2 linked regions of the Pseudosulfitobacter sp. DSM 107133 genome follow. The main gene of each other region encodes a partner of the protein of the gene in region 2 in a complex. Links are inferred from orthologs where the notes say so. Each region holds a gene or a part of one and is shown on either strand. Other genes may lie near its edges. The genes, in order: tldD and DSM107133_RS17240.

Evidence for each region.
Region 1: the proteins of DSM107133_RS17240 (region 2) and tldD are in contact, whole or in part, in a solved structure (PDB 5NJ9), measured with the Escherichia coli proteins. The link is inferred for Pseudosulfitobacter sp. DSM 107133 from one-to-one orthologs.

Annotation. Positions count from the first base shown.
Region 1 is NZ_CP085154.1:1,365,314-1,371,707, reverse strand. The notes cover bases 2,496-5,340. They hold tldD (metalloprotease TldD), read left to right. Parts: upstream 2,496-3,129; coding sequence 3,130-4,551; downstream 4,552-5,340. Other genes in these bases: dprA (DNA-processing protein DprA), read left to right, coding at 4,659-5,340; coxB (cytochrome c oxidase subunit II), read right to left, coding at 2,496-2,957. In the rest of the region: DSM107133_RS06805 (cytochrome c oxidase subunit 3), read right to left, coding at 1-308; DSM107133_RS06800 (cytochrome c oxidase assembly protein), read right to left, coding at 319-900; DSM107133_RS06795 (cytochrome C oxidase assembly protein), read right to left, coding at 897-1,058; cyoE (heme o synthase), read right to left, coding at 1,058-1,996; more of coxB, read right to left, coding at 2,058-2,495; more of dprA, read left to right, coding at 5,341-5,819; topA (type I DNA topoisomerase), read left to right, coding at 5,930-6,394. UniProt on the Escherichia coli protein: Metalloprotease involved in CcdA degradation. Suppresses the inhibitory activity of the carbon storage regulator (CsrA).
Region 2 is NZ_CP085154.1:3,460,080-3,466,579, forward strand. The notes cover bases 2,336-5,286. They hold DSM107133_RS17240 (metallopeptidase TldD-related protein), read left to right. Parts: upstream 2,336-3,113; coding sequence 3,114-4,460; downstream 4,461-5,286. Other genes in these bases: DSM107133_RS17230 (cytochrome b/b6 domain-containing protein), read right to left, coding at 2,336-2,579; DSM107133_RS17235 (PepSY domain-containing protein), read right to left, coding at 2,582-2,836; DSM107133_RS17245 (3'(2'),5'-bisphosphate nucleotidase CysQ), read left to right, coding at 4,447-5,232. In the rest of the region: DSM107133_RS17215 (DUF2125 domain-containing protein), read left to right, coding at 1-515; DSM107133_RS17225 (LuxR C-terminal-related transcriptional regulator), read right to left, coding at 1,468-2,007; more of DSM107133_RS17230, read right to left, coding at 2,004-2,335; DSM107133_RS17250 (DUF4170 domain-containing protein), read left to right, coding at 5,312-5,554; DSM107133_RS17255 (glycosyltransferase N-terminal domain-containing protein), read left to right, coding at 5,564-6,500.

The sequences.
Region 1 (6,394 bases), 2.1 Mb from region 2 along the record:
TTGAAGAACGACCAGAACCATGCCGAAAAGAACATGACTTCGGACATGATGAAAAGGATAAAGCCATAACGCAGGCCGATGCGCACAACCGGCGTGTGATCGCCAACGTGGCTTTCCTCGACCACTTTCGACCACCAAGCGAACATCACATAGAGAACGCCGGCAAAGCCTGCGAGAAACACAAACGGTGTAACGTCGTGCATCCACAGCACACCGCCAAACAGCATGATGAAGGCCGCTAAAGCGCCCAGAAACGGCTCGATCGACGGAGCCAGAATGTGATAGTCATGGTTCTTGGCATGGGCCATGTTCAGTCCCTCAGTTCAGGTTGGTATCGTTGCTCTCTGCTTGCAGGGCAGCATAGCCCTCGGGCAGATCGATTTCGTAAAAAGTATAGCTCAGCGTGATCGTATGCACATATTTTGCATCGCGGTCATCGACAATTTCGGGGTCCACAAAGAAAGTTACGGGCATTTGCACGCGCTCTCCGGGCAGCAGAACTTGCTCGTTAAAGCAGAAGCACTGGATCTTGTTAAAGAAGCCGCCCGCCGAATAGGGCGTGACGTTATAGCTGGCAGTTCCGGCGATGGTGCGGTCGGTGGGGTTATAAGCCTCGAAGAACGCCAGCGCGGTTTCACCGATGCGCAGCTTCATCTTGGTTTCGACCGGCTTGAATTCCCACGGCATGTCACGATCCGTCGATGCATCAAACCGCACTGTGATCTCGCGGTCCAGAATGTGATCGACCCCCTCGGCGGCAACACCAGGCGTACCGCCAAAGCCCGTCACCCGGCAGAACCAGTTATAAAACGGAACCGAAGCCCATGACAGAGCGCCCATGACCAGCACGACGCCAACCAGTTGGACTACCGTGCGCTGAGGGCCTTGCATCCGTTTCATTTCAACGCCTCCGCGCGCGGCACTTCAAAATCGCCGCTGGTGACCTTGGCAAAGGTCAGCGCCAGAACCAGCACAACAAAGGCGGCCAGCAACAGCCCGACGCCCAGATTACGGCTGCGGCGTCGGCCGTGAATTTCGTGTTCAGCTTTGATCGCCATCACCAGCCTCCCAATCCCGAGCTGCGCAGCAGCGCCTCGGCCATGATCGCACCAAAGTGCAGGAACAGATACAGCAAAGACAGTTTGAAGAACGACTTTTCGACGGCGTAGCCATCGGCTTCTGCATCTGCTTCGTCACGGCGCCAGATCGCAACGGCACCTTTCAGGAACAGCGCGTTCAGAATCACCGCAACGGTCAGATAGATCAAACCGCCGATGGATGTGAACGCGGTGCCCACAGCCAGAACCGCCAGAACGACAGTATAGGCCAGAATATGTTTGCGCGTGGTCTTGCGCCCGTGTGTCACCGTCAGCATCGGCACGCCCGCGTCGTCATAGTCCGACTTCATGAACAAGGCCAGCGCCCAGAAATGCGGCGGCGTCCAGATGAAGATCAGCGCGAACATCAACCACGCCTCGACCGACATGGACCCGGTGGCCACAACCCAGCCGATCACCGGCGGAAAGGCCCCGGCCGCGCCGCCGATCACGATGTTCTGCGGCGTCGAGCGTTTCAGCCACATCGAATAGACGACAGCGTAAAAGAAGATGGTAAAGGCCAGCAGCCCCGCCGCCAGAAAGTTGGCCGACAGCGCCAGCATCATCACCGACAGGCCCGACAGCGCGACGCCAATGCTCAGCGCCTCGCCCGGCTGGACCTTTCCCGCAGGAATCGGACGGTTGGCGGTGCGTTTCATGATGTGGTCGATGTCTGCATCCCACCACATGTTCAGCGCACCCGAAGCCCCTGCCCCGATGGCGATGAACAGAATCGACGCAAAGCCGACGACAGGGTGCACACCATGGGGGGCCGCCAGCATGCCCACCAATGCGGTGAACACCACAAGCTGCATGACCCGCGGCTTCATCAGCGCGAAATAGTCGCCAAAGGACGCTTCGGCCTCGAAGGCCTGTGGCTGGCTGCTGATATCGGTCATTCGGGTCTCACGCATCATGTGAAATCAGGAAAGGCGGGGGAACAGCCCCCGCCCTGTTGGCTTACTTCGAAGCGATCTGGAAGCTTTGCGGCATGGGCAGGCTTGCGAATTCTTCGCGGGCCTTTTCCAGCCATGCAGCGTAGGCTTCTTCGGACACAACCTTGACGGTGATCGGCATGTAGGCGTGGTTGATGCCGCACAGCTCGGAACACTGGCCAAAATAGATACCTTCACGCTCGGCCTTGAACCACAGTTCGGCCAGACGTCCGGGCACACCATCCTGTTTGACACCGAATGCGGGCATCGCCCAGGAATGGATCACGTCGGCGCCGGTGACCTGCATCACCACGATCTTGCCCACAGGCACGACAACCGCATTGTCGGTGGCCAGCAGGAATTCATCCTTGGAATAGCCCGCGGCGATCAGCTGCTGCTCGACCTCTGGGGTCATCATGTTCTGACCGCCGGTTGCCGGCGCACCAATCATATAGCTAGAGAATTCAATGCCTTCGTCCACATAGGAGTAGTCCCAGTACCATTGGTAACCGGTCACCTTGATGGTCACTTCGGCGTCGGGGATTTCCTGCTGTTTGAACAGGATCGGCAGCGAGAACGCCCCGATGAACACCAGAATCACAATCGGAATCACGGTCCATGCGATTTCAATCGGGGTGTTGTGTGTGAAACTCGCAGGCTTCGGGTTGCGGCGCGCATTATAGCGGATGCCGACCCAAACCAGCAGGCCGATCACGAACAGGGAAATCGCCGTGATGATGACCAGCAGCATATGGTCCAGCCACTGCAAATCACGTGCCAGTTCGGTTACGGCGGGCTGAAAGCCCATAACGCCGTCGCGCGGGGCGCCAACGATTTCAAGGTTGTCCTGCGCCATCGCTGGCAGTGCGGCTGAGGCGGCAAAAAGGCCGGAAACAAGGCCCTTAATCGAGAAATGCTTGGTCATGTATCGTCCTGATCTTGTGATCGCTGTTGGGCGCGGGGAATAGACAAAGCAGCTTACGCTTTCGCCTCCCGTTGTATTACCCGCGCTTACAATCATATTCTACCCTCAAGATAAAGCCATTCTTACCGCGTCAAAGAGACGCCTCACTCGAAAAATTCAGGATCAGCCCCCAATGACCGATGCCCCCTTCGCCCCGTTCGACACCCTTTTGGACCGTGACGAAGCACTTCAGGTGCTGCGCGCGGCCACCGACGGGGCCGACGACGGGGAACTTTTCCTGGAACGCCGCCGGTCCGAGGCGATGGTGTTTGACGACGGGCGCCTTAAAACCGCCAGCTATGATGCCTCGGAAGGGTTCGGCCTGCGCGCGGTGCGCGGCGAAGTGGCCGGATATGCCCATTCTACCGAGCTTTCCATAGCCGCCCTGAAGCGTGCAAGCGAAACCGCGCGGCTGGCTGTTGGCGACGGGGGCGGCACATGGGCCGATGCGCCGCAGGCCACAAACACCCGTCTGTATACAGACGAAGACCCCATAGCAGGTGCAAGTTTTCCGGTGAAACTGGACACCCTGCGCGAGATCGACGCATTCACCCGCGCTTTGGACAGCCGCGTAGTGCAGGTTTCGGCAACCATTGCCGCGTCTTTGCAAGAGGTTGAAATCTTGCGTCCCGAAGGCGGATCGGTGCGCGACGTGCGCCCGATGACCCGTGTGAATGTGTCGGTGATTGTCGAACAGGCCGGCCGGCGCGAATCGGGCAGCGCGGGCGGCGGCGGGCGTGTGGGCCTTGATGGCCTGCTGGACCCCGCCGACTGGCAGGCCAAGGCCCGCGAGGCCTTGCGGGTGGCTGTGGTCAATCTGGATGCGATTCCCGCCCCTGCGGGCGTGATGGACGTGGTGCTTGGCCCCGGCTGGCCGGGCATTCTGCTGCACGAAGCGATTGGCCACGGGCTTGAGGGGGATTTCAACCGCAAGGGGTCCTCTGCCTTTGCCGGATTGATGGGACAGCGCATTGCTGCCCCGGGCGTGACCGTGCTGGACGACGGCACCATCCCCGACCGGCGCGGGTCGATCAGTGTCGACGACGAAGGCACCCCAAGCGCGCGCAATGTGCTGATCGAGGACGGCGTGCTGGTGGGCTATATGCAAGACCGCCAGAACGCGCGGCTGATGGGCGTCGCCCCCACCGGAAACGGGCGGCGCGAAAGCTACGCCCACACCCCGATGCCGCGCATGACCAACACCTATATGCTGGGTGGCACTGTCGCGCCGGGTGACATCGTGGCCGACCTGAAAGACGGCATTTACGCTGTTGGCTTTGGCGGCGGTCAGGTGGACATCACCAACGGCAAATTCGTGTTTTCCTGCACCGAGGCCTATCGCGTTCAGAACGGTGTGGTCGGGGCACCGGTCAAAGGCGCAACCCTGATCGGCGACGGCGCCACGGCGCTGCAAAAGATTCGCGCCATCGGCAACGATCCGACGCTTGATCCCGGCATGGGCAACTGCGGCAAGGCGGGGCAATGGGTGCCCGTGGGCGTGGGCCAGCCGACGTTGATGATCGGCGGTCTGACGGTGGGCGGCAGCGGCGGCTGAGGAAAGGGCCAATTCATTTGATAGTTTCTGTCGAAAGAAGGCTGATTCTTTCACTGGTTGTTAACCTCGACCCTGCATAACACTTGCAGCAACAGGCGGAGAGACGGATGACAGATCGAGGATTAAGTCCTTCTTCCATTCACCCCCCACTCCCACCCACCCCGGAAGACGATTGGTTTCTTCGTCTCCGCCTGTTGCGATCTCGCCGGGTCGGTATCTCGACGTTCAACAGATTGCTGATCGAACATGGCACAGCGCAAAATGCGCTTGATGCGTTGCCGGAACTGGCGCGCGCTGCTGGTGTGGAAAACTACACCCCTTGCCCCGTTGCCGTCATCGAGGCCGAGCTGAAAGCCGGCCAGACGGCCGGGGCAACTCTGATTTCCCAGACCGCACCGCACTATCCCGCTGCGCTGCGCGATCTGGCCGACGCGCCCCCGTTTCTGTGGGCCATTGGCGACCTTGCCGTGCTGGAACGCCCGATGATTTCGATTGTGGGCGCGCGCAATGCCTCCAGCCTTGGTTCCCGCATGGCCAAATCGCTGGCGCGCGAACTTGCGACGGCGGGCCATGTGATCGTCTCGGGCCTTGCGCGCGGCATCGACGCCGCAGCGCATACCGCCGCGCTGGACACCGGCACCGTGGCCGTACAGGCGGGCGGTGTCGACATGATATATCCGGCGGAAAACACCGAATTGGCGCTGGCAATTCCCGAACACGGGTTGCGGTTGTCGGAGCAGCCCATGGGCCTGCAACCGATGGCGCGCCACTTTCCGCCGCGCAACCGCATCGTCTCGGGGCTGAGCCGCGCCACGATTGTGGTCGAGGCTGCGGCAAAGTCCGGCAGCCTGATCACCGCCCGCGACGCGCTGGATCAGGGCCGCGAGGTGCTGGCCGTGCCCGGAAGCCCGCTGGACGCCCGCGCCTCTGGCTGCAACATGCTGATCCGCGACGGGGCCACGTTGATCCGCAATGCCGCAGATGTGATCGAGGCGCTGGCTCCGTTGGCGCCGCGCGCACCTGCCCTGCCGATGGACCTGCCGCACACACCACCGCCAAAGCCGGTCCGCGACCGGCGCACTTTGCGCGAAACCGCCGCCCTGCACAGCCAGATCCTGAACCGTCTGGGCCCTTCCCCGCTGGCCGAGGACCAGTTGATACGCGACATCGCGGCAGCCCCTTCCGATGTAGCCCCGGTTTTGCTGGAACTGGAACTGGACGGACACATCGAACGCAGCCCCGGCGGCCTGCTGACACGCCCCAATTAAGGACCTCGACGGGGGCCTGATACGATGGCGTGTTGACATTCAATGCTTGCACCCCACATCTAGCGCCGCCATAGACGCGCAAGTTTTACTGTCCCCGAGGTGCATCATTTATGCCAGTCGTCGTCGTCGAATCTCCGGCCAAGGCCAAGACAATCAACAAATATCTGGGTGACAATTACACCGTGCTGGCTTCTTACGGCCATGTGCGGGACTTGCCCCCGAAAGACGGTTCGGTCGACACCGAACATGATTTCGAGATGCTTTGGGAGATTGGCAGCGACAGCAAAAAGCATGTCAAAGCCATCGCAGACGCCCTGAAAAACGACAACGAACTGATCCTCGCAACCGACCCCGACCGCGAGGGCGAGGCGATCAGCTGGCACCTGCAAGAGGCGCTGACCAAGCGCAAGTCGATCACCAAAAGCACCCCCGTTTCGCGGGTGGTGTTCAACGCGATCACAAAAACCGCCGTCACAGAGGCGATGAAGAATCCCCGTCAGGTCGACATGCCACTGGTCGAGGCCTACCTCGCCCGCCGCGCGCTGGACTATCTGGTGGGCTTCAACCTGTCCCCC
Region 2 (6,500 bases):
AGCTGGCGCTGGAAGGGTTCACCATGTCGGACGTTCTGTGGGGCATGTTCGACCCGCAAGGGCAATTGCCGCGTGATCCGGCCACCATCGCCATCGACCTGGCGGGCAAGGCCAAATTGCTGGTCAACTTCCTGGACCCCAAGGTTGCCGCCGCGATGGAAAACTCTGACGAAGTGCCGGGCGAGCTGAACGCGCTTGAGATCAAGGACGTGACTGTCGAGGCTGCTGGTGCTGCGCTGAACGGTGCGGGTGCCTTTACCTTTGACAACACCGACATGACAACATTTGACGGCATGCCCAAGCCCACAGGCAGCATCGACCTGACACTGTCTGGCGGCAACGGTCTGCTGGACAAACTGGTGGCGATGGGCCTGTTGCCCGAAGAACAGGCGCAGGGTGCGCGAATGATGATGGCCTTGTTTGCCGTTCCCGGCGACGCACCGGATTCGCTGAAATCCAAGCTTGAGATCAACGACGCAGGTCATGTTCTGGCGAATGGCCAGCGGTTGAAGTAAATTCTCACCCAAGTTTATCGGGGGCGGTGCGCAAGTGCCGCCCCTTTTTTGTGCTGCGAATGCCAGTTCCCAACACCGGCATTGGCGATCGTTGTCTGGGGTCTGAACCCTAGGTCACCGACTCATAAGTTCGCAACCAGATCCTGATTGACGCGAGTTGTATGGATGCGAGGAAATTATCATCGCGTTTGTCATATCTTGTTGCTACCGCGCGGAAGTTTTTGAGTTTGTTGAAGAAACGCTCCACTGCGTTGCGTGCTTTGTAACGCTCGCGATCATGCGCGATGACAGGATTGCGTTGCGGCATCGAAGGGATCACGGCTTGCGCCTTCTGTTTGGCGATCAAATCACGGATCGCGTTGCTGTCATAGGCGCGATCCGCCAGCACGCTGCAGCCTTCTTTCAGTCGATCCAGCATCTGCTCTGCCGCGTGTCCATCATAGGCCTGCCCAGCCGTCAGCATGAGCCGGATCGGGCGGCCAAGCGCGTCCACCAAAGCGTGGATTTTCGTTGTCAGCCCGCCCCTTGAGCGACCCAGGCAATCGGATCGCCCCCTTTTTTAGGGCCATTTGCGCCCTGTTGGTGTACCCGGATGGAGGAGCTGTCAATCATTTGCACCTCACCCTCATATGCCTCTGATATTGCTTCAAGAATACGCGCCCAGTGGCCCGCACGCCGCCAGCGGTTGAAGCGGTTCACACAGGTCGTATGCGGCCCGTATCGGGCAGGAATGTCTGCCCAGGGCGCACCAGTCCGCAAGCGCCAGAAGATGCCGTTCAAAACCCGCCGGTCATCCACACGCGGCTTGCCGCGCACCTTCGTCGGCAGCAACGGCTGGATCACCGACCATTCAAAATCTGTCAAATCAAAACGTGCCATTCTCACCTCCACATTTGCCGGAAAGTGAATCACGTTTTCTAAAGTCTGTGAATCCCTTTTATGGGTATGTGACCTAGGGCTTCGGCGGCTGCGGCAAGCTCTCGCCGAAATCCCCCGACATCAATTCATCCAGAAACAGGCTGACGAACTGACTGCGCCCGTGCGCGCCGGATTTGGCATAAACGCTGGTCACCTGCGCTCGCACAGTGCCAGCTGCCGTCTGCCGGACACGGGCAATCTCGTCATTGTCCAGCCCTTTGCAGATCATGATGGCGATGTCGCGTTCGGCCGCTGTCAGGTTCCAGTCGTCGAACAAGCCGTCCATGACCTCGGCCAACTGTCCCTGTGCCACTTTCAACCCTGTGTCCATATCGCTCATACGGTTCAGCAAGCGGCGCAATTCGATCATCAGGAAAATCACCCCGCCCGACAGTGCAATCGCGGCAACACTTTCCGCCGCCAGCAAAGCGTGGTTCAGATGCGCGCCCTCGCGCATGTCGGTCAGCACGTCACCGATGAAAAACGCCGCGCACAGCGCCTGAAGGATGATCACCCCCGCAAGCACCGTGGCGCGTCGTTCCTTTGCCTTTGCGGGCCGCGCGGGTCGCTTCATTCCACTGCTGTTCCCTTGGGAATACGTTTGCGTCCCAATAGCATGGCGCGCACCAGATTGACACCGGATCGCCATGTGTCGAACGCCACACCGGCCACGTGCAACGCCACGGAAAGCATAAGCCAGTTGAACGCCAATTCATGCGCCTCTTTCACCCAATCAATGCCGAAGAACCGCAGCGTCGTCATCATGTAGCCGGTCACCCCCATCGCGATGACCGTCAGCCACAGGTTATACACCATCAGCGCGCCCAGCGGGTTATGTGACAGATGCACGGTACGATCCCCGGCCCGCACAGCCTTGAGATAGCGCAGCGCCCGCACCGGATTGGGTGGAAAGGCCGCGAACCGTGCGTGTCGTGGTCCGATCAAGGCCCAGACGACACGTATGCCCACCAGCCCAAGCGCCACATAGCCCACCCATTGGTGAACCATACCCTCGTCATCGGTAAAGGCACCGTTCAGCAGGATCATCAGCGCCAGCGACCAGTGGATCAGCCGGACCAGCGGGTCCCAGACGACCATGTCACGGGCGCCTTCGCGCCCGCTTTCCAGTTGCGTACCAACCGACACGGTCAGTTCTTCCAGTCAAGCTTGGTGATCGCACCGGTTTCGGGGGCCACATAGACTTCGCCCATTTTGCCGTCCTTGACGAAATAGACCTCGATGTTTCCGTCTTCCATCTCGGCTTTGCGCACATCGTAGCCCATGTCGGTCAGCGTGGTTTTCACCTCATCCATCGACTTGCCCAGCATGGTGTCGGCGGTCAGGTCGGCGGCAAAGGCAGGGGCGGCAAAGGCCATAAGGGCGATCAGAGCAATTTTACGCATGGTATCCTCATTTTCGGTTTTCAGTTTGTCAGGGACGGCAACGGGTGTTGTCGTCTTGCCCCGATCTGAGTGCGTCGGGGCGGCTGCACCATTGACCAGCGGCTTATTCCGCCTTTTTAAGCGCCTGCTTACAGCGGAAATCCGCCCCTTCTGCCCCTCTGCCCAATGCAACGACATCGCGCGCTTTTGCCGGGTCTTTTTCTGGCGCATCCGGCCCGCCCCCTTGTGCGCAGCGGGCGCGAAGGCTACCTCATGCCCAATTCAGCCGGAGAATTTCATGACCCCTTCCCTTGATGCCCTGACCGACCAATTGCTCAAAGCCGCCGCCAAAGCCGGTGCCGACGCGGCAGACGCGATGGCGGTTCAGGGCACATCGGTGTCGGTTGATGTGCGGGCCGGCGCACTGGAACATGCGGAACGGTCCGAAGGCGTGGACATCGGTCTGCGGGTCTTTGTCGGGCAGCGGGTGGCGAATGTCTCGGCCTCGGATATTTCCGAGCGGACGATTTCCGAGATGGCCGTGCGCGCGGTGGCGATGGCACGCGAAGCGCCCGAAGATGCCTATGCGGGCCTCGCCGATCCCGAACAATTGGTACAAGACTGGGACGTTGATGTACTGGAACTGGCCGATCCGTCGCCCGAACCCGACGCCGCCACGCTGGAAGACAACGCCCGCCGCGGCGAGGCCGCAGCCCTGGAACAGGACGGTATCAGCCAGGTGTCGCAAACCTCGGCGGCCTACGGAGCGCGGCAGGTGCATTTTGCCGCCAGCAACGGTTCTGCCGGTGGCTATGCGCGCACCGATCGCGGGATCAGTTGCGTGGCCATCGCGGGCACCGGCGCGGGGATGGAGCGGGATTACTCCGGCGACGGGCGCATCTTTCAGGCCGACCTGCGCAGCCCCGAAGAGATTGGCCGCGAGGCCGCCGAACGCGCCATCGCCCGCCTGAACCCGCGCAAACCGCGCACCGGCACCTATCCGGTGCTGTTTGACGAACGCGTCTCTTCGACCCTGATTGGTCACCTGTTGTCTGCCGTCAACGGTGCCGCCATCGCGCGCGGGTCGTCGTGGATGCTGGGGGCGTTGGGCGAGAAAATCCTGCCCGACGACCTGTCATTGATCGAAGACCCCCACCGCCCCCGCTGCTCGGCCTCGCGTCCCTTTGACGCCGAAGGGCTGCCGACCACCCGCCGTGCCATCGTGGACGGTGGCGTGCTGACCGGCTGGACGCTGGATCTGGCAACGGGCCGCAAGCTGGGCATGCCGTCCACCGGCAACGCCGCGCGTGGCACCTCGTCGGGTCCGTCGCCCAGCATCTGGAATGTGGAGCTGACCCAAGGCACCGCCAGCCGCGACGATCTGATCCGCGACATGGGCACCGGCCTGTTGGTCACCTCGATGATCGGCTCGACCATCAACCCCAACACCGGCGACTATTCCCGCGGCGCGGCCGGCCTGTGGGTTGAAAACGGCGAAGTCACCCATGCCGTCAACGAATGCACCATCGCGGGCAACCTGCGCGACATGCTGCGTGCCATCGTGCCCGCCAATGACGCACGCACCCACCTCAGCCGTGTTGTGCCATCACTGCTGGTGCCGGGAATGACCCTTGCCGGCAACTGATCTTCCTCTTCTGATCGACGCCGCACGCATCGCCGGCCGCATCGCCTGCAGCTATGCGGGACCGGCAACGCAGCGCTGGGACAAACCCGACGGTGCCGGTCCGGTCACCGAGGCCGATCTGGCCGTCAACGACATGCTGTCCAGCGTCTTGCGCGCGGCACGGCCCGGCTACGGCTGGCTGTCGGAAGAAACCGACGACTCGGCGGCACGGCTGGACGGCGACACCGTGTTTATTATCGACCCCATCGACGGCACCCGCAGCTTTGTCGAAGGCAGCAAGACCTGGGCGCATTCGATTGCCGTGGCGCAGGCCCGAAAGATCACCGCCGCTGTTGTCTACCTTCCGGCACTGGGCAAGCTTTATGCGGCGGCTTCAGGACAGGGCGCAACGCTGAACGATGCCCCCCTGCGTGTTTCGGGAACCGATCAGATGCAGGGCTGTTCGGTGCTGGCAACCAAACCCGCGCTGCAACCGCATCATTGGCGCGCGGGCGTTCCACCTGCGCTGAAACGCGGGCACCGACCGTCGCTGGCCTATCGGCTGGCGCTGGTTGCCGAGGGGCGCTTTGACGGTATGCTGACCCTGCGCGACAGCTGGGAATGGGACATCGCCGCCGGTGCGCTGATCGTCACTGAAGCCGGCGGCGTTATCAGCGACCGCACAGGGCTGCCCTTGCAGTTCAACAACCCGCACCCGACGCTGAACGGTATCATCGCCGCGACCCCGGCGGTGCATGCCGGCCTGCACGCCGCCCTACTGCCGCCACCTTGACCCGGCCGCACAGCCTTGCGCACAGTATAGCCAGCCAGACACCATGCCCGATCAACGGCCCGATCAAAGGACAGATACCATGACCCAACGCCTGCACCTCGTTTTCGGAGGCGAGCTTGTGACCCCGTCCGAAAACGTCTTCAAGAACGTCGATGACCTGCATATTGTCGGTATCTTTCCAAACTATGCCGCCGCTTACGACGCCTGGAAGAACGAGGCCCAGCGCACGGTCGACAACGCGCATATGCGCTATTACATCGCGCACCTCCACCGCCTGCGCGACGAGGAAAACGCCGCCACGCCCACTGAAGAACTGGGGTAACCCTCCGCTATGGCCCGCTCTCTGGGATTTGCGGCCTACCGCGCCCTGACCCGGCGCGGGCCCGCGCCAAAGCTGCCAGACTATGCGCCGCGCCCGTGGGGTGAGCTGGTGTGGCTGCACGCGGCCGAGCCGGGAAGCGAAGCGCGGGTGCGCAATCTGGCCCGCCGCCTGATTGGTGCGCGTTTTGGGCTCAGCGTGCTGCTGACCGCACCGGACGAACCCAAACCCTGTGACGAGCCTGATTTGTTGACCGCAGCACTGCCGCCGGAACACCCCGCATCGACTGCTGCCTTTGTTGCGCACTGGCGACCCGATGCGGTGGTCTGGGCATGGGGTGCGCTGCAACCCAACCTGATCGAAGCCGTGGCCAAAACCGACTGTGCCATGTTTCTGGTGGATGCAGGAGCGGACGGGTTCGACACCCGCCGCGACCGCTGGCTGACCGAAGTGCCGCGTCAGTTGCTGGCGCATTTCGATACCATTCTGGCCCGCAGCGACGCCGCCGAAGCGCGGATGAAACAGCTGGGTGTACCCGCCGCGAAAACCGATCGCACCGCGCCGCTGGTGCCGGGCGGACAGGCGCTGCCGGCCGCGCAACAGGATGTTGACGATCTGTCACAGGCTTTGTCGGGCCGCCCGGTCTGGTTTGCTGCCGGTGTCACCGCTGCCGAAATTTCAACCGTTCTGAGTGCCCACCGCCGCGCCCAGCGCCTGTCGCACCGGCTGTTGCTGATTCTGAACCCGCAGGATTCCATCGCAGATGCGCTTGCGACCAACTTGTGCGCTTTGGATGCACAGCGGGTGGTGCGCTGGTCCGAGGGCAACTATCCCGACGACAACACGTCGGTTGTGCTGGCCGACCTGCCAGACGAAGCCGGTTTGTGGTTCCGCGTCGCGCCGGTCTCGTTTCTGGGCGGATCGCTGGAAACCGGTCAGGGCGGGCAGG